4 linked regions of the Sinobacterium norvegicum genome follow. The main gene of each other region encodes a partner of the protein of the gene in region 4 in a complex. Links are inferred from orthologs where the notes say so. Each region holds a gene or a part of one and is shown on either strand. Other genes may lie near its edges. The genes, in order: holA, L9P87_RS01045, dnaN and dnaX.

Region 1 (5,551 bases), 1.9 Mb from region 4 along the record:
ACCAACTACCGTTTACGTGACTGGGGTGTCAGCCGCCAGCGCTATTGGGGCACGCCCATTCCCATGCTGAACCTGCCTGAGGGTGGCGAAATCCCAGTACCCATGGATCGCCTGCCAGTATTGCTGCCAACCGACGTGGTCATGGACGGTGTTAACTCACCGATCAAGAGCGACCTTGAGTGGCGTAAAACAGAGTACAATGGTCAGCCGGCAGAACACGAGACCGATACCTTCGACACCTTTATGGAGTCGAGCTGGTACTACGCCCGCTTCACCTGTAAGAACGTCAACGACATGATGCTCGACCCTGAGCAGGCCAATTACTGGCTGCCTGTCGACCAGTATGTCGGCGGCATCGAACACGCAATTTTACACTTACTGTACGCCCGCTTTTTCCACAAGCTGATGCGAGACGAAGGCTTGGTAAACAGTGACGAGCCCTTCAAGCGTCTACTTTGTCAGGGCATGGTATTGGCCGAGACCTATTACCGTGAAGAAGACAACGGCGGCAAGAGCTGGTTTGCCCCAACCGATGTTAAGGTAGAGCGCGATGAGAAAGGACGCATCGCCACTGCCACCTTGATTGCCGATGGACAGCCGGTTATTGCCGGTGGCGTTACCAAGATGTCGAAGTCAAAAAACAACGGCATCGATCCACAGGACGCTATTGAAATTTACGGCGCCGACACCGTCCGCCTTTTCACCATGTTTGCTGCGCCCCCAGAACAGACCCTGGAGTGGTCTGACTCTGCCGTTGAAGGCGCCAACCGCTTTATCAAACGTGTTTGGCGTCTTGCCTACAGCCACGTGCAAAATGATCAAGTCGCCCTCGACATCGACAGCTTGAACGACAAGCAACAGGGTCTGCGTCGCAAAATCCATCAGACCATTGCCAAGGTCAGCGATGACTGTGGCCGTCGACAAACCTTTAATACTGCGATCGCTGCGGTGATGGAATTAGTCAACGACACCAGCAAGTTCAAGGAAGATGGCGGCCAAAACTCCGCTATTATTCGCGAATCGCTGGAAGCGGTAACCCTGTTGCTATCGCCTATAACGCCCCACCTCAGCCACGCGCTGTGGCATGCCTTAGGGCATGAGGGCGCCGTGGTCGACGCCCACTGGCCCACCGTCGATGAGGCCGCACTCGTTCAGGCCAATATCCCATTGATTGTTCAGGTCAATGGCAAGGTACGTTCAAAGCTAAGCGTCAGCGCCGACTCCAGCAAGGAGCAGCTTGAGGCTATCGCCTTGGCCGATGAGAACGTCCAGCGCTTCATGGATGGCAAGGCCGTTCGCAAGGTCATTGTGGTACCGGGTAAGCTGGTCAACATCGTTGTCGGCTAGCGTCGCTATCTGTAGTAACTGCTTGCCAGCATTTACCGGCAGTTGCTACAGTCTTCTATTGAACACAAAGACTTAACCTAACACGACAGCAACGCATAGGATTCTGCATGCACACATTGACCAAGAGTCTACGCAACATAGGCCTCGCCACCGTTGTTCTTACCTTGACTCTACTTGCCGGCTGCGGCTTCCAATTACGCGGCAATGTCGATATTGCAGAGCCTATTACCAACTTGAAGCTCACCGGTAAAACTCGCGGCCCGATTATCGAGCAAATCAAACGCAGCTTCACTCTTTACGATATCAATGTCGCCGACATCACCGACAGCACCGCCTACGAACTCGCCTTTATCGAAGTCAAGGAAGATGAGCGCAGCGTTGGCTACGATGCTCAGGCAAGGACCAGCGAGTATGAGTTGACGATGGTGGTCGAATTCACTCTGCTTAACAACGAGGGCTTAACACTGATCCCGCCTCGAAAAGTCTATGCTGAGAAAATCTATTACAACAACCCCGATAACGTCATCGCCTCCGATAATGAAAAAGAGCTGTTGCTGCGTGATTTGCGCACCCAGTTAGCGGTCAGCATCGTCAACCAGCTCGCCACCATCGACGACCAACGCTTGCTAGAGCTACAAGCGCAGGCCGAGGAACAGCAACAACAGAATCCGACACCACCGGCTGCCACATCAGACTCATCGTTTTTCGATCAGCCTTAAACCACGATGAAACTGAGCCCAAACCAGTTCGACCAGCATGCTAAATCTGGCCTATTACCCATTTATTGGTGCTGCGGTGACGAGTCACTCTTAGTGCAAGAGGCGGGCGAGGCACTGCGCCGGGTCGCCGCCAGCCAGGGTTTTGATGAGCGGGAGTTACACCATGTCGACAGCAGCTTTAGCTGGGCAGAAACACTGACCAGCGCCAACAGTTTATCGCTGTTCGCCAGTCGTAAAATCATCGAGATTCGGCTGAAGGCAGGCAAGCTTGATGAGCAGGCCGGCAAGGCCTTGGCCAGCTATTTAGACAACCCCAATCCCGACACCATCATCCTATTAATCAGCGCCAAACTCGACAGCAATGCCAGCCGCAGTAAAGGTTACAAGTTAGTTGATAAAGTTGGGGGGATTGTCACGCTCTGGCCGATTGAAGGCTACCAACTGGTTAAATGGATAGAGCAGCGCCTCAATGCGGCCAAACTCAAGGCTGATCAAGAGGCCTGTCAGCTATTGGCCGACAGAGTTGAGGGCAACCTTCTCGCCGCCGTACAAGAAATAGAAAAACTCAAACTATTAGTCGACGGTGATACGGTGACTGCTAAGACAGTGATGCAGGTCGTTGCCGACAGTTCCCGATATACTGTGTTCAACCTCAGCGACAGGATGCTCACGGGTAACCCCGGCGAAGCTCTTAAGGTCCTCAATGGTTTGCGCGGCGAAGGAGCGGAAGTCATTTTGATACTGTGGGCGCTAACCCGCGAGGTTCGCATTCTCGTCCAATTGGCCAGCAGCACTAACATCAATGCCAGCTTTAAGCAGCTGAGAATCTTTGACCGACGCCAGCCAATATATCGCAAAGCCTTATCCCGGATGAGCAAGCGGCAAGGCCTCGGGGCGCTCGACCACTGTCGACGCATTGACAATATGGCTAAGGGAGCAGAAAAGGGTAATGTTTGGGATGAGCTATCACTGCTTGTTTTAACCGTCTGTGGTCACTCGCTCGCCATCCAGCAGCCCTGAGCCCCTCCTCAATGTTTACCTCTGACGCTTATCTGTTGCATAATAATACACGCACAAGCCAATCAGCATAGGGATAATCATGGGCTGCAAAAGAAGACTCTCCGGCATTTCCGCCACCGCCGCTATACTCCTTACCAGCGGCTGTGAGCTTTACCAGAACACAATTTACACCCCCAAACCTTGCGAAGGTATCGAGGAAGTCATTAGTCAATACCAGCATGGTTTCGAAGATATTCGCGGCACCGGCCAAGACTACAAAAAACTCACCATCTACGATACTAACTATCAGATTGTGTCCAACGCCTGCAGTATTTGGGTATGGAATGATGGACAGTCGAGCTATAGCTGCTCGAAAATGTACCCTTCGGAGCAGAGTGCCAGCAACGCCTATCAAACACTCAACAGCCGTATTGAGCAATGCTTAGGCAACGATTGGCAGCAGACGACGCAGGCCAGAACACTGGCAAAAAGCGGCGAGGTAACACGCTACAAGAATGATTCTGTCAAGGCTAAGATCGGCGCTCACCTGATCAAAACCGATGCGGTAATCAAAGATGAATGGGGCGTTTACCTGTTCATCGGCAGTGATAACAACGCGCTTTAATTCATTCTAAACAAGCGCCCTCGTCCCTACAGACGAGGGCGCCATCTCACTGTAATGCTATAACAATGCTATTCAATTCTATGGACAGCATTATGTATCAGCACCAGGCAGAAATTGTCGACGCCTCCATCAAACGCGCCAAAGAGCGCTGCAACGCCAACCAGTTGGCTCTGCAGATGATGACGACATTCTTCCAGCACTTCCCAGAAACGGCAGAAATCTTCGCCCCCTTCGACCTCAACAAGGTCAGCTTGATTAAGTTTTGCAAGGTTGGCGACGCATTACTGGATGCCGTTAAACACCCCGATTACTCCGTCACCGCCACCGAGGAAGAGCTTTACCGCCACCTGACCTATAACGTCAGAGACACGGGGTATTACTTCGGTCTCATTGATGCCTATGTCGCCACCATCCAGACGGCTCTTGGCAATGAGTGGACAAGTGCAGAAAACGAGGCCTGGCAGGATACTGTCGCCGGCATGCGGTTCAATATTAACCAGGCGTCCCAACAACTATAATACTGGCCTGTTATCGGCGAAATCAGCCAGCCCATGCCACAGCGTTTTCAGTGTTTTCATCATCAGCGCACTGTCTTGGTGTGGGTAGGAGCCCTGGCCGACCACCAGTAACTGTCGCGATTGGTCGACCCAGGCAAACTGGCCGTGAATCCCAATCATCGAATATCGTTGCTGCTCCGGCTCTAATACCCAGAATTGATTGTGATACTGACCAGAGGGGAAAAGAGTATCCTGGTCGTGGGCCTGATAGGCTTTTTTCAACGACGCATCGCTTACCACTAGGTCATCGAAGAAGCAGGCCGGGACGATTTGCTCGCCACGATAATTGACCCCCTTATTAAGGGTGAGCAAGGCAACCCGACAAAAATCCTGCAGCGACAGATTAATCTGCCCTTCGATAATGGTAAATCCCTTGCTATCGGTATTCAGCCAGGCTGCCTTTTCGGCACCTATATGACGGTAAAGCTTGAGTTCGAACAACTCGGCAAAGCTCCGCTGATAAATGGCCTCCAGTATCATCGCCAACACATTGGTCAGGCAGGAGTTATACACAAAGGCCTCGCCAGCAGGGTATTGTGCCTCGACTAGATTTTCCAACATCCACTGCTGCACGCCTATTGCACGGTCTTTTTCTGTTGGCGGATAATAACCAGCCGACCGGGTATACGACCAATAATGGGCATCCGCAGAGCTATAGTCCTCGCTATATAAAATCCCGGCCTGCATATCCAGCAGATGCTGAACCGTGACATCCTGCCATACTGCATGCTGAGAAAATGCAGGCAAATATTCGATCACCCGCCGCCCTAATTGCAATAGCCCCTCCTCTTCAGCAATAGCGACCATCATCGCACACAGAGACTTACTACAGGAGTGAATAACATGACGATCATCCGCCACCATGCCATTTCGGTAGGATTGATGTACCAGCTGCCCTCGGTGTACAACCATCAAACCATCATTGAACAGACGCCGGTTAAGCAACTGTTCGCCGCTGATCTGACGCCCACTCAGCAATGGGTCCGCAAAAATCATTCCCTCGACAGGCCAAGGTTTGGTGGCGACAGAAAAGTCGGCAACCTCGCCACCCGGCTCAACGGCAAGCGTCTTGAAAATTTCAACCATCTGGCTTTGGCTGGCGATTAGATATTCAGATTTATCCCAATTGCTGTGACCAATATCAAGAGTTTCATGAAGCTGAAAACGAGGACTGTTATTAACTGTTTTAACCATAATCAGTATCTTTTTTTTCATTATAGGCGTGATTAACATCAGCTTAACACGGCACCAAAAGATAACGATAGAGGTTAGCTGCGCATTATTGACAGGCATAAAAAAACGCC
Region 2 (5,639 bases), 210 kb from region 4 along the record:
TTTTTCATCCTTAAAAAAGAATGTATGCATTGAACCGAGCGCGCTTATTTTCAGCTAAAATACTAGAAAAAAGCACAAACTTCACGAACTATAAATATGTTATTCGGCACATAATATTATTTTTTAAATATGTCTTTTGGTATATTTTTTTATTCACTACCGAACAACCGATAAAAATTATTCGTCGTAATTTCCGCCAAAACTTGCACATCAATAGCCAACAAATCGGCGATATATTGCGCAACCAAACTGACATACTGCGGCTCGTTAGGCTTTCCGCGATGGGGCATCGGCGTCAAATAGGGCGAATCTGTTTCAATCAATAGACGATCGAGTGGTAACGCCTTAACAACATCACGAAGAGCATCGGCATTTCTGAAGGTGACTATCCCCGAAATAGAGATGTAATAATTGAGGTCCAGGGCTTTCTTAGCCATCGGCAAATCCTCAGTAAAGCAGTGAAGCACGCCGGCAGACTCCAAACAACCATGACCTGTTATCAACTCGATGGTATCGTCTTTGGCATCCCGGGTATGAACAATCACCGGCTTACGAAGCTCTTTGGCCAGCACCAAATGGTCAACAAAGCTTTGTCTCTGCTGCTTCAAACATTGAGACTCGTAGAAATAATCCAGCCCAGTTTCACCTATCGCGACAACATGCTTGCTATCGGCTAACCGACGTAGTCGCTCTATATCGAGCGGCGTCTCATCGACGCTCAAGGGATGCACACCGACAGAGGCGACAACTTCAGAATAGGTGGAGGCAATCTCAGAGCAGGTTAAAGAGTTTTCGAGGTCGATACCCACACAGAGCATCTTACCGACACCCTGCTGACGGGCACGGGCTATCACGCCAGCAATACCATCGTCATACCCCTCAAGGTTTAAACGGTCTAGGTGGCAGTGAGAATCAACAAGCGGGAGGGTTTGAACAGGCATAACAATACTTTCATAAAAATTTGCCGTGCAGTATACGGCGTTGTCGCCGATTTACATAGTATGCGTGGGACGATCTGATGCCAACGAACCGGCAAGATAGGTTTCAATTTTACTCACCGCTATCTCATCTTTATCGGCAAACTGAACACCAATACCGGCTGCACGGCCACCCTGCGCACCCTCAGGTGTCAACCAGACAACCTTGCCCGCAACCGGAATTTTCTCGGCCTCATCCATCAATGTGATCAGCATAAAAACCTCATCACCCAAGTTGTAAGCCTTTGTAGTTGGTACAAAAAGTCCGCCATTATTTAAAAAAGGCATATAGGCTGCATAGAGCACAGAAGCATCTTTGATTGTTAACGACAAGATACCATTTCTTGCCCCCGCCTTAGCACCAGCACCACCGATAGACATCACTTACTCCAACATTTCCAAGCACAACACAACTTTATTTTATAACCGAAGAATAACCGTAAAGAAGCACTATTTCCACTAGTTATTAATGACTTAAATCTGCAAGCACACCCTCTAGCAACAGCTGTTTATTGGGGCTTGCACCTTTGGTGATAACAGCCTTTAGTTTAGTCAATTTATCTACCTGCTGATGTAGTTTCTGCGGATTAAGCCTTAAAGCTAATAACCGGTACAGCACCTGGCAGTCCGCCATTGCTGTATATCCTCCGGTGGCCGTCCACTTAGCCAAATCAATATACCAATCCAACAGCCAGCCCACCACTTCGCCAAGCTCGGCTTTAGCCCACTTTTGAGCGACAACGACCAGGTCTGTCTGCCCCTCTAGCAATTGGGTCAATTCGGCCAGAATTTGCTCGCGCAGTTGAAGCTTGGGACTCTGGTCCAGCTCCAACGCCAGGGTAGGCTGCCCCTTGGCCACAGCCAATAAATATTTTGCCCGCTCCAGTCCACCCACCTGAGGTGCCAGCCACTGCTCACCCTGCTCAAAACTTATATCCCTAATCTGCAACAACTGGCATCGGGAACGGATAGTTGGCAACACCTGCTGGCTACTGACGCCCAACAAAATAATGACCGTACTTTCGCCAGGCTCCTCCAGACTTTTGAGCAGCGCATTTGAGGCATTTTCATTCATCGCCACGGCTGGGTCGATAATGACAATTTTATAGCCGCCCTGCTGACTCTTTTTGAGTACGAAATCTGAGACCTGCCTCACCGCATCAATTTTAATTTGCCGGCTGCCCTCCTCTAATGTCAGTACCTTATAATCCGGATGGGTGCCGACCTGATGCAATAGACAACTTTTACAGCTACCGCAGGCTTGCTTATCGACAGGCTGATGACATTGAAGATAGATGCCCAGGGCCTTGGCCAGAGATAGCTTGCCAAGCCCGGCAGACCCGGTGATTAGCAGTGCATGGGGTAAGATGCCGGCATCCACCTGTTCAATCAGCTGCTGCCAGCGATCTTCCAACCAGGGGTATATCATGGCGTATTCGCGAGCATTGGCAAGATGACACCGGCGATTTGCGCCTGCACATCGGCCAGTGGCTGTGAGGCATCAATAACAGCAAAGCGCTGAGGGTTGTCGGCTGCACGGCGTAAATAGCCCTCTCTGACACGATGAAAGAATGCCAGCTGCTCTGATTCAAAGCGGTCGAGTTCCCCGCGCTGACGAGCGCGTTCCATGCCAATTTCAACAGGCACATCCAATAGCAACGTCAAATCAGGCTGCACACCCTGCTGAACGGTTTGCTCTAGCTGTTCAATCAATGCCGTTGACATATTACGACCACAACCCTGGTAGGCATAGGTGGCATCGGTAAAGCGGTCACACAGCACCCATTCGCCACGACTTAGTGCTGGTAAAATCTTGGTATTGAGATGTTGCGAACGGGCGGCAAACACCAACAACAGCTCAGCCATCTCATCAACCTGCTCCCCTCTCTTGCTCAGCAGCAATTCTCTCAATTCTTCCGCCAATGGCGTCCCCCCCGGCTCGCGGGTATGAATAAACTCTGTCCCGCTGGCATTGAGCAACTGCTTAATGTATTCGACGTTAGTGGTTTTACCGACACCCTCACCACCCTCGATAGTGATAAACAAGGGCTTGGTCTTTGTCTCTAAACTCATGCTGCTACTCATTGGCCGGTGAGCTGCGATAATCATCACGGCGCTTTAATTGATAGGTTCTGACGGCCTTATTATGCTGCTCTAAGGTATCTGAAAACTGATGCGTACCATCACCCTTGGCGACAAAGTACAGGCTACTGCCCTGTTTGGGGTTTAGCGCTGCGTGTATCGCTTCTTTACCAGCAGCAGCGATAGGCGTCGGCGGTAAACCGTTGCGGGTATATGTGTTGTATGGAGTATCTCGACGTAAATCAGCCCGAGTAATCCGGCCGTTATAACGATCACCCATGCCGTAGATAACCGTCGGGTCAGTCTGCAACCTCATTCTCTTTTTCAAGCGACGAACAAAGACCCCGGCAATCTCACCCCGCTCTCTGGCAACACCGGTTTCCCTCTCAACAATACTGGCCATAACAAGGGCTTCGTAGGGGGTTTTATAGGGCAGATTTTTTTGTCGCTGCTGCCACTGCTGCTGCAAGACTGTCTGCAGCCTCGCCGCGGCGACGGCAATGATCTCACGATCGGTTTGACCGCGGGTAAAGGCGTAACTATCCGGGAAGATCAAGCCTTCAATGTTGTCGTGCTCACCATAGCCAAGCTCACTCATATAGACCGGTAATTCAGACAGCTGCAACGTCTGCTCTATCAGTGTATTCGCATGAATTTTGGCCAGCAGTTGCTTAAGCGTCAGTCCTTCCGTCAACGTGATTTGATAATACTTTACCGCCCCTTTACGCATCTTATCCAACAGCGTAATGGCGGTATCATTGACCGAGATCGCATACTCTCCCGCCTTGATATCTGTCAGCTCATAAAATCTCGCGTAGAGAACAAAAACACGGGCGTTTTCTATTATGCCATCAGCCTGCAGCTGATTTGCCACAGCACTAAAACTCGAGCCCTTGCCGACAACGACACTAGAACCGATAAACTGCTCTGCCAGTGGGGTATGCATCGTACGCTGCAACCACTGCTGGGCACCAAAACCAACCAGCACTGCGACAAAAACAGCCAGTAGCAATACACGTTTAAAAATTATCATTCACTACTCTTACATTATTATTGGGGGTAAATATCGATCAACGCATGCTGCAGCTGAGCAACTACTGGGTGACCGCTACTATTGAGCTCTATTGGCAAGCGTTTATCGGTATCAAGCAGGCAATCAACAGGGCAAATTCTCATCAAGCTATTGCAGACAAATACCGCTTCGACATGATAAAGCTGGCGGTAATATATTTCTTCGAACACCACATCATAATTAAACTTTTTTGCCAGTTTTTCAATAATTAACTGGCGCATTACGCCTGCCACGCCACAGCGTTTGAGACTACTGGTATACAGCGTGTTATTTCGCAACCAAAAAACATTACTCTGCGTTCCCTCAACAACATATCCCTGTCCATCGAGCATAATGCCTTCGGCAATGGCGTCATCATGCCACTCTTGCTTTGCCAATACCTGTGGCAGTCGGTTGAGATGCTTAAGCCCGGCTAACGCGAAGGCCTCTGGCAGCCTTGTTTGGCACTGAAAGACCGATATTCCGCCCTGTTCAACACCATAATCCACCATCGGTAGACACTGAAAAACACGCCTGTATTGCGCCTCTATTGGCGGCCGATAACCCCGCCCGCCACTGCCACGAGAGAGTATCAATTTCAGAATGAAAGGTTCCGAGGGCATGTCAGCGACAATGCGCTGGATCTCGTCAGCAATAAGTACTATTTGTTGCGAACAAAAGCCGAGTGCATGACAACCCTTTGTTAGGCGGGCCAGATGGTAATCCAACAACACAATCCTGCCGCCGGTCACCGGCATTGTTTCAAACAAGCCGTCGCCATAGGCCAATGCACGATCTGTCACGGCCAGCTGATCAACAACCTTTCCATTGATAACAACACAGCCAGTAATCAACGCCATAATTCTAACCGGAAGGTAAATAAGACCGGCGACGATAGTCGCCGGCAGACGGCTATACTCGTTTGAACAACAAGCTACCGTTGGTACCACCAAAGCCAAATGAATTTGAAACAGCAGCCTCAATATTCATTTCTTGCGCGGTATGTGGCACGTAATTAAGATCACAGCCTTCGTCTGGGTTATCCAAGTTGATGGTCGGCGGAGCCACCTGATCACGAATAGCCAATACTGAGAAAACAGCCTCGACAGAACCCGCAGCACCGAGCAAATGACCGATCATCGACTTGGTTGAGCTGACGGCAGCCTTTGCCGCAGCAGCCTCACCCATTGCCAATTTCACCGCCAAGCTTTCAGCGACATCACCCGCCGGTGTCGATGTACCGTGAGCATTGACGTAATGGATAAGCGAGGTATCGATACCAGCATCAACGATGGCATTCTTCATAGAACGCGCAGCACCACTGCCATCCGTCGTCGGAGACGTCATATGATAAGCGTCAGCGCTCATGCCAAAGCCGGCAAGCTCAGCATAGATTGTTGCGCCACGGGCCTTGGCCTGCTCATACTCTTCAAGCACCAGCATACCAGCACCATCACTGAGCACGAAACCATCGCGATCTTTATCCCATGGACGGCTGGCCGCTTGCGGGTCGTCGTTCCGGGTAGACA
Region 3 (5,563 bases), on a different replicon or contig from region 4:
GCAATCACCGAATTTAAGCGCTTTTATCGCTCCGTCGATGCGTTGCTGATCGATGATATTCAATTCTTTGCTGGTAAAGACCGTTCTCAGGAGGAGTTTTTCCATACCTTTAATGCGCTGCTTGAGGGGGGGCAGCAAATGATTTTGACCTGTGATAGATACCCGAAAGAAATCAAAGGCTTAGAGGAGAGGTTGAAGTCTCGTTTTGGCTGGGGGCTGACAGTGGCGGTAGAGCCACCTGAGCTGGAAACGCGGGTTGCCATATTAATGAAGAAGGCGGAGCAGGCCAAGGTTGATTTGCCACCAGAGGCAGCGTTTTTCATCGCTCAGCGTATTCGCTCCAATGTACGAGAGCTTGAAGGTGCCTTAAAGCGGGTTATTGCTAACGCGCATTTCACCGCCCGTAAAATAGATATCACACTGATCAAGGAGTCTTTAAAGGACTTATTAGCACTGCAGGATAAGCAGGTCAGTATCGATAATATTCAGCGCACTGTTGCTGAATACTACAAGATAAAAATTGCCGACCTTCTATCAAAGCGTCGCACTCGCTCTATTGCCAGGCCGAGGCAGATGGCCATGGCTTTATCGAAAGAATTAACCAACCACTCTCTGCCTGAAATAGGTGATGGCTTTGGTGGTCGTGACCACACAACTGTTTTGCATGCTTGCAGAAAGATTAAAGAACTACGTGGTGCTGATAACGATATTCAGGAAGATTATCAAAACCTTTTACGTTCACTTACTACTTAATTGTGCCTACTGACACGAGGACTATAAAAATCTCATGAAATTTACTATTACCCGTGAAGCTTTATTGCAGCCACTGAATTTAGTGGCCGGTGTAGTTGAGCGCCGTCAAACTCTACCTATTTTATCCAACGTATTGCTGCGTATCGAAAATGGCGTCTTGTCCCTAACCGGTACCGATCTTGAGGTTGAGTTAGATGGTCGTGTTCATCTCGATGCAGCCTTTGTAGATGGACAGGTAACAGTGCCTGCCAAGAAGCTGGTGGATATCTGCAAGTCTTTGCCAGATGGTGCCGTGGTTGATTTTGCCGTTGATGGCCAGCGCGCCATCGTTAAGAGTGGCCGCAGTCGTTTCACCCTATCAACACTATCGGCTACTGATTTTCCCTCTATCGATGATGAGCCGGGTAACACCCAATTTACTTTAACCCAGGGCGAGTTGAAAAAGTTAATTGAATCAACAGCTTTTGCCATGGCTCAGCAGGATGTTCGCTATTATCTTAATGGCATGCTGTGGGAGTTAAAGGATAATGTTTTCAAGGCTGTTTCCACAGATGGGCACCGGCTGGCCATGTGTACCTTGAAGCGCAGCCTCGATGTCGAGATTGATCGGCAAGTTATCCTGCCTCGTAAGGGGGTGCTGGAGATGGCTCGTTTGCTCATGAGTGAGGATGACGAGATTGAGCTCACGCTCGGTGATAATCACCTGCGAGCGAAGACGGCGGACTTCACCTTCACCACTAAATTGGTTGATGGCAAATTCCCTGATTATCAGCGAGTGCTGCCCCAGGGGGCGATTAATATTGCTAATGCTGACAGAGCTGAGCTCAAGCAAGCGTTGTCTCGTGTAGCGATCTTGTCAAATGAAAAGTATCGCGGTGTCCGTTTAAAACTGGCCTCTGATACAGTTAATATTGTTGCCAACAACCCTGAACAGGAAGAGGCTGAAGAGGTTGTCAGTCTGGAGTATAACGGCGCGCCAATCGAGATCGGTTTCAATGTCAGTTATATCTTGGATGTATTAACCGTCCTCAACTGTGCCCATGTCAAATTGTCGTTGGTTGACGCTAATAGCTCGGCCAAGATTGAAGAATCTGTGGCCAACGAATTGTGTGATGCGCTTTATGTCATCATGCCAATGCGTTTGTAAGTCGTGGCTATTGTTATTAAGCGGTGTCGTTTGTTGATGGGTGCGACTGTTGTTTAATCAGCTTTATATCAACAATATCCGAAATATTGAGCAACAGACATTGGCGCCTTTTAAGCAGATTAATCTGCTTTATGGCGCCAACGGCAGTGGTAAAACCAGTGTTTTAGAGGCGATACATATGGTCGCGTTGGCGCGATCTTTCCGGCAGAATATTGTCAGGCCTGTTGTTAAAAGAGGTCAGCAGAGCTTAACAGTCCATGCACAGTTTCATAGCAGTGATGGCATAACCCGCAATGTGGGTATTCAGCGCTCTCTAAAAGGGGAGCCGTTGATCCGTATTGATGGTGAAACTGTTCGCACCGTGTCTCAGTTGGCCGGTATATTTCCTGTGTTGGTCATGGATGCGAATATTTTCAGTTTGCTGGATGGTAGCTCTAAGGTGCGTAGGCAGTTTTTAGACTGGGGAGTGTTCCACGTGGAACACTCGTTTTTTGACGCTTGGCGAGCTTACCAGCGCTGTCTTAAGCAGAGAAACTCGTTGCTAAGACAGGGCTCTGGTATAAATAACGCACAACTGGCTATTTGGAACGAGGAATTATCGCGTTACGCTGTTACTATAGATAACTGCCGTGAGCGGTATTTTAATGAGTTTGTATTGGTTTTTAATCAAGTATTGGCACGGTTAACAGAGTGCACTGATATTCAGCTTGAGTACCGACGAGGTTGGGATAGTCAGATCGATTTATCCAATGTGCTAACCACCACCGTCGAACGCGATACACAGCTTGGTTATACGCAGTATGGCCCCCATAGGGCAGATATTAAAATTCGGCATCAAGGTGTCGAGGCGTCAAGTTTACTCTCTCGCGGCCAGCAAAAGATTGTGGCGGCGGCGTTAAAAATAGCCCAAGGGTTGCACTACAAGCAGAGCAAGAGTCATCACTGTATTTATTTATTAGATGACCTGCCTGCCGAGATTGACAGTAATCACAGGCAGGCTGTCTGTGATTTATTTGTAGAACAAGGTGCCCAGGTTTTTATAACCTGTATCGACAAGGCGAGTATCGTCGGTTGTTTCGATAAGGCGAAAGATTTACAAGTGTTTCACGTGGAACAAGGAAGCGTGAAGCCTGAGCCTTCAGAAGAAGGTATATGCGGAGACAGTAATGACTGAAGAAACAAACTACGATTCGTCCAGTATTAAGGTATTAAAAGGCTTAGATGCCGTTCGTAAGCGTCCAGGTATGTATATCGGTGATACTGACGACGGTAGCGGCTTGCATCATATGGTGTTTGAAATTGTCGATAACTCGATTGATGAAGCCTTGGCCGGACACTGTGAACAGATAACGGTCACAATACACCCTGATGAATCGATCACCGTAGAAGATGATGGCCGTGGTATTCCAACCGATATCCATGAAGAAGGCGTCTCCGCCGCTGAGGTTATCATGACGGTGCTGCATGCGGGCGGTAAGTTTGATGATAATACTTACAAGGTTTCTGGCGGCTTACACGGTGTTGGTGTATCGGTGGTTAACGCCTTGTCAGAATCCCTTAAGATGACAATTCGCCGTAATGGCAAAGTACACGAACAACAATATGTACATGGTGTGCCACAGGCGCCACTAACAGTCGTCGGTGAAACTACGCGCTCGGGTACCGAAGTAACGTTTATGGCCTCTTCGGAGACATTTACCAATATAGAATTTGTGTTTGAGCAGTTGGCCAAGCGTTTACGAGAACTGTCCTTCCTGAACTCTGGCGTCTGTATTGTTCTCAGAGACGAGCGAAGCGCAAAGGAAGAGACCTTTAAGTACGATGGTGGCTTGAGTGCCTTTGTTGACTATCTTAACCAAAACAAAACCACGGTTAACAAAATATTCCACTTTACCCACGAGGTAGAGGGCGTTGGTGTTGAGGTTGCATTGCAATGGAATGACTCCTATCAAGAAAGTATTCATTGTTACACCAATAACATCCCGCAGCGTGATGGTGGTACCCACCTAGCGGGCTTCAGAAGCGCCCTCACCCGTAATTTAAATGCTTATATAGAGCGTGAAGGTTTGGCTAAGAAAGCCAAGGTCAGTACCTCTGGTGATGATGCGCGTGAAGGCTTAACTGCAATCGTCTCCGTCAAGGTCCCTGACCCTAAGTTCTCCTCGCAGACCAAGGACAAATTAGTCTCGTCAGAAGTTAAGGGTGCAGTTGAAAACGCCATGAGTAATAAGTTTGGCGATTACCTGGTAGAAAACCCCAATGAGGCGAAGCAAGTCGTGCAAAAGATGCTCGATGCCGCTCGGGCCAGGGAAGCTGCACGTAAAGCACGCGAGATGACACGCCGCAAAGGTGCTCTCGATATCGCAGGATTACCAGGTAAGTTGGCCGACTGCCAAGAAAAAGATCCTTCATTATCAGAAGTTTACCTAGTGGAGGGTGACTCTGCTGGTGGCAGCGCCAAACAGGGCAGAAACAGAAAGTATCAGGCGATTTTGCCATTAAAAGGTAAAATTCTTAACGTTGAAAAAGCGCGCTTTGATAAGATGCTCTCCTCAGCGGAAGTTGGCACCATTGTGACGGCGTTAGGTTGTGGCATCGGTAAAGACGAGTTCAATGTCGAAAAGCTACGCTATCACTCAATCGTCATCATGACCGATGCCGATGTGGATGGATCGCATATCCGTACATTATTGCTTACCTTCTTCTTCCGTCAGATGCCTGAGTTAATCGAAAACGGTCACATTTTCATTGCTCAGCCACCGTTGTATAAGATCGCCAAGGGTAAGCAGGAGCAGTATCTCAAAGATGAAGAAGCGATGAGCAGCTTCATGACACAGAGTGCCTTGGACAGTGCCAGTCTTCATGTAAACGCCGAAGCACCTGGCATCTCAGGGGCTGCGTTAAATGACTTAATCAGTGAGTTCCGCAGCGTGGCAGCCTTGATTGATCGCTTGTCTAAGTTATATCCGCCTGAAGTACTGCGCGAATTGGTTGAATATGATGCGCTGACAGCCGCAGCCCTATCGAGCCAATCACTGGTCAATCAATGGTGTACCGGCCTAAAATCGAAGCTGGATATTGATACGCGCAGTGGTGCTAACCGCTACGAGGTGTTGGCTGTTAAGGATCCTGAGCGCGAGTTGTGGTTACCACAGGTCACTATTACGGCTCACGGTCTGCCAACTACTTACAGCTTTAATCAGGACTTCTTTAGCTCGAACGACTACAAGGCAATCCTGGCGCTGGGAAATAAGCTCGATGGCTTGTTAGAGGACGGCGCATACATAAAACGCGGTGAAAAATTACTCGAGGTGAGTAATATCGAAGACGCTATCGAGTGGTTGATGAAAGAAGCCAAGCGTGGCTATAACATCCAGCGTTATAAAGGGTTGGGTGAGATGAACCCAGAGCAGCTTTGGGAAACCACCATGGATCCCGATGTTCGTCGTATGTTGTGTGTGAATATTGAAGACGCCATTGCTGCCGATCAGATATTTACCACGCTGATGGGGGATCAGGTTGAGCCCAGACGTGAGTTCATCGAGCAAAATGCTCTGCGTGTCGCCAACCTCGACGTGTAGATTGTTCAAATAAAAAAAGCCGCTACTGAAAAGCTTCCGTAGCGGCTTTTTTGTGTCTGAAATTCAGTGAATATTAAGCCAA
Region 4 (5,668 bases):
AAGAAGACCGGTAACACCCCCGATGGCCGTCGTGCTGGCGAGCCCTTTGCACCGGGTGCCAATCCCATGCATGGCCGTGATGTTGAGGGTGCGATCAGCTCGTTGAGCTCCGAATCAAAACTGCCTTACAGTTCGGCCAAAGATGGTATTAGCTATACGTTCAGCATGATTCCCGAGTCGCTGGGTAAGACCGAGCAGGGGCGCATCGACAACCTCGTGGGCTTGCTGGACGGGTATTTCCATCACACCGCAGAGCGCGAGGGCGGTCAGCACATCAACGTCAACGTACTCGACCGTGATACCCTGGTGCATGCAATGGATCACCCCGAAGAGTATCCGTCGCTGACGATTCGCGTGTCGGGTTATGCTATTCGCTTCAACTCACTCACCCGTGAGCAGCAGTTGGAAGTGATCTCGCGGACCTTTACTTCTAAGATGTAGAGGTGTACGGCAGCCCTCGCCTGCGGGGGCTGTTTTGTGGTTAATTGGCTGAGTTTTCAAGGAGGTTGTTGATGACTGTTGGGCGTATTCATTCGATCGATTCCTTTGGTACTGTCGACGGGCCGGGCTTACGTTTTGTGGTGTTTATGCAACACTGCGAAATGCGCTGTCTGTACTGTCACAACCCCGATACCTGGAGTGCCAAGGGCGGAATTGAATATAGCGTTGAACACATCATGAGCAAGCTGCGCTCGGTCAAACCTTTTATCAAAACCGGCGGCTTGACGGTTTCCGGTGGTGAGCCGCTGTTGCAGGCGGCCTTTGTCGCCGAACTGTTTGAGGCCTGTCGTAAAGAGGGTATCGATACCTGTCTCGATACCAATGGGTTTATGAAGGTGGTTGAGCCAAAACTGTTGAACCGCCTGTTGGATGCGACGGATTTGGTGCTGTTCGATATGAAGCAGGCCGACCCGGAAAAACATCTGAAATTGACCAAGGTTTCCAATGCGCCGGTACTGGACTTTGCGCAGTTATTGGCTGAGCGTAATCAGCGTCACTGGCTGCGTCACGTGGTGGTGCCCGGTTGGACTACCGCCCCCGATGATTTCGAGACTCTGCTGGATATTATCGAAGCCCAACGGCACTGTTTGGAATTGATTGAATTACTGCCTTATCACCAGTTGGGTGTGCACAAATGGCAGGTGATGAACGAGCCCTATGAGTTGATTGCCACCGAGCCGCCGCTGCAAAGTGAGATGGCGCTGCTGAGCCAGATGGCGACCGACCGAGGCTTCAAAGTACTGGCCTGATTGCCAGCGCTGCAACGGTGTTGGTTAGAGCCGCTATTATTGCCTTTGATATCGCTGTTTAGCGCTTCTGTTTTGGTAGTGACTGTGTAGAATAGACTGTTATTTTCAATCATCTACCCAGGATGTCAGAGACTCAATGAGCTATCAGGTACTCGCCCGTAAGTGGCGACCAAAAAGCTTTAGCGAAATGGCCGGTCAAGAGCATGTGCTCAAGGCGCTCATCAATGCCTTAGACCGCAATCGATTACACCATGCCTACTTGTTTACCGGCACCCGTGGTGTCGGTAAAACCACTATTGCGCGGATCTTAGCCAAGTGCTTAAACTGCGACAAAGGTGTGACCTCAACCCCCTGTGGTGAGTGCTCCCCCTGCCAGCAGATTGCCGAGGGGCGTTTTATCGACTTGATTGAGGTCGATGCGGCCTCGCGCACCAAGGTCGAAGACACCCGCGAGTTACTCGATAACGTCCAATATGCGCCGACGGCGGGGCGTTATAAGGTGTACCTGATCGATGAGGTGCACATGCTATCGAACAGCAGTTTCAACGCGCTGTTAAAAACCCTGGAAGAGCCGCCGCCACACGTGAAGTTTCTGCTGGCAACCACCGATCCGCAGAAGCTGCCGGCGACCGTATTGTCCCGCTGCCTGCAGTTTAACCTCAAGAATATGTCGCCCGAGCGTATCGTCAAACACCTCGATTATGTGCTCGGTGAAGAGCAGATCGAGTTTGATGAGCAGGCGCTGTGGTCGCTAAGCCGCGCCGCCGAAGGCAGTATGCGTGATGCTCTCAGTCTCACCGATCAGGCCATTGCCTATGGCTCCGGCCAGGTGCGTGCCGATGATGTGACGATGATGTTAGGCACCATCGATCAACATGCGGTGTATCGCTTGCTGTTGGCATTGGCGGCGCAGAACGGCGCACAATTGCTGGCGGAAGTCGCCTTGATGGCCGAGCATGCCGCCGACTTTGGCTCGGCGTTGGAGGAGATGCTCAGTGTCTTGCACCGTCTGGCTATCGCTCAATCTGTTCCTGCGGCGCTCGACAACAGCCACGGTGATCGACAGCGCATCATCGAGCTGGCCTCGCAGATGACGGCTGAGGATGTGCAATTATTCTATCAAATGGGCCTGGCCGGTCGTCGCGACATGCCGATGGCGCCCGATGCCCGTTCCGGTTTTGAAATGTTATTACTGCGGATGCTGGCCTTTAAGCCGGTCGGTGTCGCCGAACTGCCACAGCAAACCTTGGCGCAGACAGCGGCAGAGGCCCCCGCCGCAGAACCCATTATCGAGCAGGCTGCCCCGCCGCAGGAGACAGCTGCAGTAAAAAAGATTGAACCCACGCCGGTCGCATCAAAGCCCAGTGATACACCGCCGTGGGAAACTCAGCCTGAGGCCGCGAAGCCTGTGGTCAGTGCTGCGACAGCCATCGAGGAAACGGTGGCCAGTCCAGCGGCACTCGCCGAGCCAGTCGCGGTTGTTGAGACACCGGTTGTTGAAGAGGCGCAGGGGGTGGTTGCTCAAGCCGAGACCCTGATGCGCCAAGCCGCCTCTCACTCCTTAAAGGAAATGGTGGCCTCGGTAGATCAGGTGTCTGAACCAGTAAAGGTCATTGAAAAACCTGAGCCGGCGGTGGCAATCAACACTCCGGCTGAGGCTGAAAAACCGGCTTCATCGGTGGCCGACATGTTGGCCAAGACGGCACCGGCAGAAGTGTTGCCGGTATCGCAGCCGGCGGCGAAAGTGGGCGCCGACCGGGTGGCGGTGGAAGACCGATTACCGCTGACCGCCGAACATTGGTCGCAGCTGTATTTACAGATGCCGCTCAACGGTGTGTTACGGAATATCGCCTCCAACTGTGTATTGCAGAGCTTCGATGGCAAGCAGGCCGATTTCATCCTCGACCAGAGCCAGGCGACGTTGTTTAACGACGGACACAAACAGCGTCTGGCCGGTCACTTGAGTGATTACCTGCAGACACCAATCGGTGTCGAGATTACCGTCGGGGCGCTGACGGCTGAGAGTCCTGCGCAGCAGCGTAGTCGTCATCTTGCCGAGCAGATGAGGGCGGCGGTTGAGTTAATCGATAACGACCCCAATATAGCCTTATTAAGACAGCAATTTGGTGCTGAGGTGTTGCCAGAAAGCATACGCCCAGTGATGACCGACCCCGCTTAACGTCGGTGAGTTAACAGAGTTAAAAAGGAAGTAGCGTTATGTTTAAAGATGGAATGGGCGGCTTGATGAAACAGGCCCAGCAGATGCAAGAGAAGATGGCTGAGGCGCAGCGTCGTCAGGCTGAGGCTGAATATGCCGGTCAATCCGGTGCCGGCCTGGTTGAGGTGGTGATGACGGGTCGTCACGATGTTAAGCGCGTCAGCATCGACGACAGCCTGATGTCTGAGGACAAAGAAATGCTAGAGGATTTACTGGCGGCGGCGGTGAACGATGCGGTTCGGCGCGTCGAGGCGGCGAGCCAGGATGTGATGAAGGATATTACCGGTGGGATGGATATTCCCGGCGGTTTTAAAATGCCGTTTTAACGATGAGTTTTAGCCCTCTGATCGAACAGCTGATTACCTCTCTGCGATGTCTGCCCGGTGTCGGGCCTAAATCAGCCCAGCGCATGGCCATGCAATTATTAGAGCGTGACCGCGACGGCGGCCGTCAGCTCAGCGAAGTACTGGCGGCAGCGATGGACGGTGTTGGCCGCTGCAGTCAATGCCGCACTTTTACTGAGCAGGATACCTGTCAGTTATGTTTGTCGGTGAAGCGCAACCGGCAGCTGCTCTGTGTGGTGGAAACCCCGGCCGATGTGCTGGCGATAGAGCAGGCCGGCGGCTTTAATGGCTGTTATTTCGTGTTGATGGGGCGGCTATCGCCCATCGATGGTGTTGGCCCGGAGCAGATCGGTGTCGACAAGCTGATGGCGCTGGTGCAGGAACAGCAGGTCACCGAGGTGATTATGGCCACCAACCCGACGGTTGAGGGTGAGGCCACGGCTTATTATATTGCCGAGCAGCTACAATCCCGCGGCGTTATTGTCAGCCGTATTGCCCACGGAGTTCCCCTCGGTGGTGAGCTCGAATATATTGATGGTGGCACGCTGGCCCATGCCTTGGCGGGTCGTAAGGTCATCGAATCATAATGCATATGCACAACGGAATAGTAGAAATTATTTATGTCAGATTTTCTGTGGATTAACAGTGCCGAGCAACTTGATACGCTGGCGCAGCAATGGTTACAGCAAGACGCCTTGGCCATCGACACCGAGTTTATGCGCACCGACACGTTTTACCCCAAGCCGGCGTTAATTCAAATTTGTGATGGCAAAAATACCTATCTACTCGACCCGCTGCAGGTGACCGAGTTGCAGCCACTGGCCGATGTGTTACAGGCCGAGACTGTGATCAAGGTGTTTCACGCCTGCTCCGAAGATTTAGAGGTATTTCAAACGCTGCTGGGTGTGGTACCGCAACCGCTGTATGACAGTCAAATAGCTGCCGCGCTGCTGGGTGAGAGCTTTTCACTGGGTTATTCGGCACTGATGAAAATCCTACTCGATGTCGATGTGCCCAAGGGTGAGACCCGTTCGAACTGGCTTAAACGGCCGCTGACCGACAGCCAGTGCCTTTATGCGGCAATGGATGTCAGCCACCTGTTCGAGGCCTACCAAATCCTCTTTGCCCGCAGCGAGAAACTGCAGCGCACCGAGTGGATTCTCGCCGAGGGTGAGCGGATGATGAACAACTATTTTCAAGCCCAGCAGGCCGAGAATTATTACCTCAAGGTGAAGTCTGCCTGGAAACTCTCTCGCCGCGAGCTGGCGATATTGCAGCAGCTGTGTGAGGTGCGTGAGCAGCGGGTGCGTCAGATAAATATTCCCCGCAGCCGCTGGTTGAAAGATGCGCAGCTGTGGGATATTGCCAAGCGCGGGCCAAAATCGGCAAAGGAGTTGGCTAATATCCAGGGTATTCCAGCCTCGTTTGCCAATAAAAACGGCGATAAATTAGCGGCTATTGTGCGTCAGGCGGCGGCGATCAACGATACCGATTTACCGGCTGCGCTGCCTAAGCCATTGAGCCCTCATGCCATGTCGGCGAGCAAAAAACTGCGCACCGTGGCCAACAGTGCGGCGGAGGCAAATGGCCTGGCGATAGAGGTGTTACTGAAAAAGAAAGACATCGAACAGTTGGTTCGCCAACAACCGACCTCTGTTGCCGCACTGCCCGAGGGCCTTCAGGGTTGGCGCGCCGAGATGATCGGCGAGGCACTGATTGCCGAGCTGCACAAAGGTTAACAGTCGCCGCTAAAAAGCGTAGAATACGCGCCGTCATCAGCCTGGCTGTTGACGGCGTTTTTATAGGGCAAATTTGGGTATCCGGTTAATGAAAGTTTTATGCGATGTTTACAAGAG

The links.
Region 1: the proteins of dnaX (region 4) and holA are in contact, whole or in part, in a cryo-EM structure (PDB 8GIZ), measured with the Escherichia coli proteins. The link is inferred for Sinobacterium norvegicum from one-to-one orthologs.
Region 2: the proteins of dnaX (region 4) and L9P87_RS01045 are in contact, whole or in part, in a cryo-EM structure (PDB 8GIZ), measured with the Escherichia coli proteins. The link is inferred for Sinobacterium norvegicum from one-to-one orthologs.
Region 3: the proteins of dnaX (region 4) and dnaN are in contact, whole or in part, in a cryo-EM structure (PDB 8GIZ), measured with the Escherichia coli proteins. The link is inferred for Sinobacterium norvegicum from one-to-one orthologs.

Annotation. Positions count from the first base shown.
Region 1 is NZ_CAKLPX010000001.1:1,926,157-1,931,707, forward strand. The notes cover bases 1,249-4,079. They hold holA (DNA polymerase III subunit delta), read left to right. Parts: upstream 1,249-2,072; coding sequence 2,073-3,086; downstream 3,087-4,079. Other genes in these bases: leuS (leucine--tRNA ligase), read left to right, coding at 1,249-1,347; L9P87_RS08670 (LPS-assembly lipoprotein LptE), read left to right, coding at 1,455-2,066; L9P87_RS08680 (hypothetical protein), read left to right, coding at 3,166-3,690; L9P87_RS08685 (globin), read left to right, coding at 3,783-4,079. Outside these bases: more of leuS, read left to right, coding at 1-1,248; more of L9P87_RS08685, read left to right, coding at 4,080-4,208; L9P87_RS08690 (serine hydrolase domain-containing protein), read right to left, coding at 4,203-5,441. UniProt on the Escherichia coli protein: Part of the beta sliding clamp loading complex, which hydrolyzes ATP to load the beta clamp onto primed DNA to form the DNA replication pre-initiation complex.
Region 2 is NZ_CAKLPX010000001.1:222,420-228,058, reverse strand. What follows is about bases 426-3,344. They hold L9P87_RS01045 (DNA polymerase III subunit delta'), read right to left. Parts: upstream 2,407-3,344; coding sequence 1,444-2,406; downstream 426-1,443. Other genes in these bases: mltG (endolytic transglycosylase MltG), read right to left, coding at 3,055-3,344; tmk (dTMP kinase), read right to left, coding at 2,403-3,050; L9P87_RS01050 (PilZ domain-containing protein), read right to left, coding at 993-1,361; L9P87_RS01055 (TatD family hydrolase), read right to left, coding at 426-941. Also shown: more of L9P87_RS01055, read right to left, coding at 150-425; more of mltG, read right to left, coding at 3,345-4,092; pabC (aminodeoxychorismate lyase), read right to left, coding at 4,110-4,970; fabF (beta-ketoacyl-ACP synthase II), read right to left, coding at 5,023-5,639. UniProt on the Escherichia coli protein: Part of the beta sliding clamp loading complex, which hydrolyzes ATP to load the beta clamp onto primed DNA to form the DNA replication pre-initiation complex.
Region 3 is NZ_CAKLPX010000004.1:232,573-238,135, reverse strand. What follows is about bases 1-2,843. They hold dnaN (DNA polymerase III subunit beta), read left to right. Parts: upstream 1-787; coding sequence 788-1,900; downstream 1,901-2,843. Other genes in these bases: recF (DNA replication/repair protein RecF), read left to right, coding at 1,950-2,843; dnaA (chromosomal replication initiator protein DnaA), read left to right, coding at 1-753. In the rest of the region: more of recF, read left to right, coding at 2,844-3,074; gyrB (DNA topoisomerase (ATP-hydrolyzing) subunit B), read left to right, coding at 3,067-5,481; L9P87_RS15655 (LysE family translocator), read right to left, coding at 5,545-5,563. UniProt on the Escherichia coli protein: Confers DNA tethering and processivity to DNA polymerases and other proteins. Acts as a clamp, forming a ring around DNA (a reaction catalyzed by the clamp-loading complex) which diffuses in an ATP-independent manner freely and bidirectionally along dsDNA.
Region 4 is NZ_CAKLPX010000001.1:18,200-23,867, forward strand. The notes cover bases 960-3,907. They hold dnaX (DNA polymerase III subunit gamma/tau), read left to right. Parts: upstream 960-1,386; coding sequence 1,387-3,429; downstream 3,430-3,907. Other genes in these bases: pflA (pyruvate formate-lyase-activating protein), read left to right, coding at 960-1,250; L9P87_RS00095 (YbaB/EbfC family nucleoid-associated protein), read left to right, coding at 3,468-3,794; recR (recombination mediator RecR), read left to right, coding at 3,797-3,907. Also shown: pflB (formate C-acetyltransferase), read left to right, coding at 1-441; more of pflA, read left to right, coding at 513-959; more of recR, read left to right, coding at 3,908-4,399; rnd (ribonuclease D), read left to right, coding at 4,433-5,551; L9P87_RS00110 (YcgL domain-containing protein), read left to right, coding at 5,640-5,668. UniProt on the Escherichia coli protein: Part of the beta sliding clamp loading complex, which hydrolyzes ATP to load the beta clamp onto primed DNA to form the DNA replication pre-initiation complex.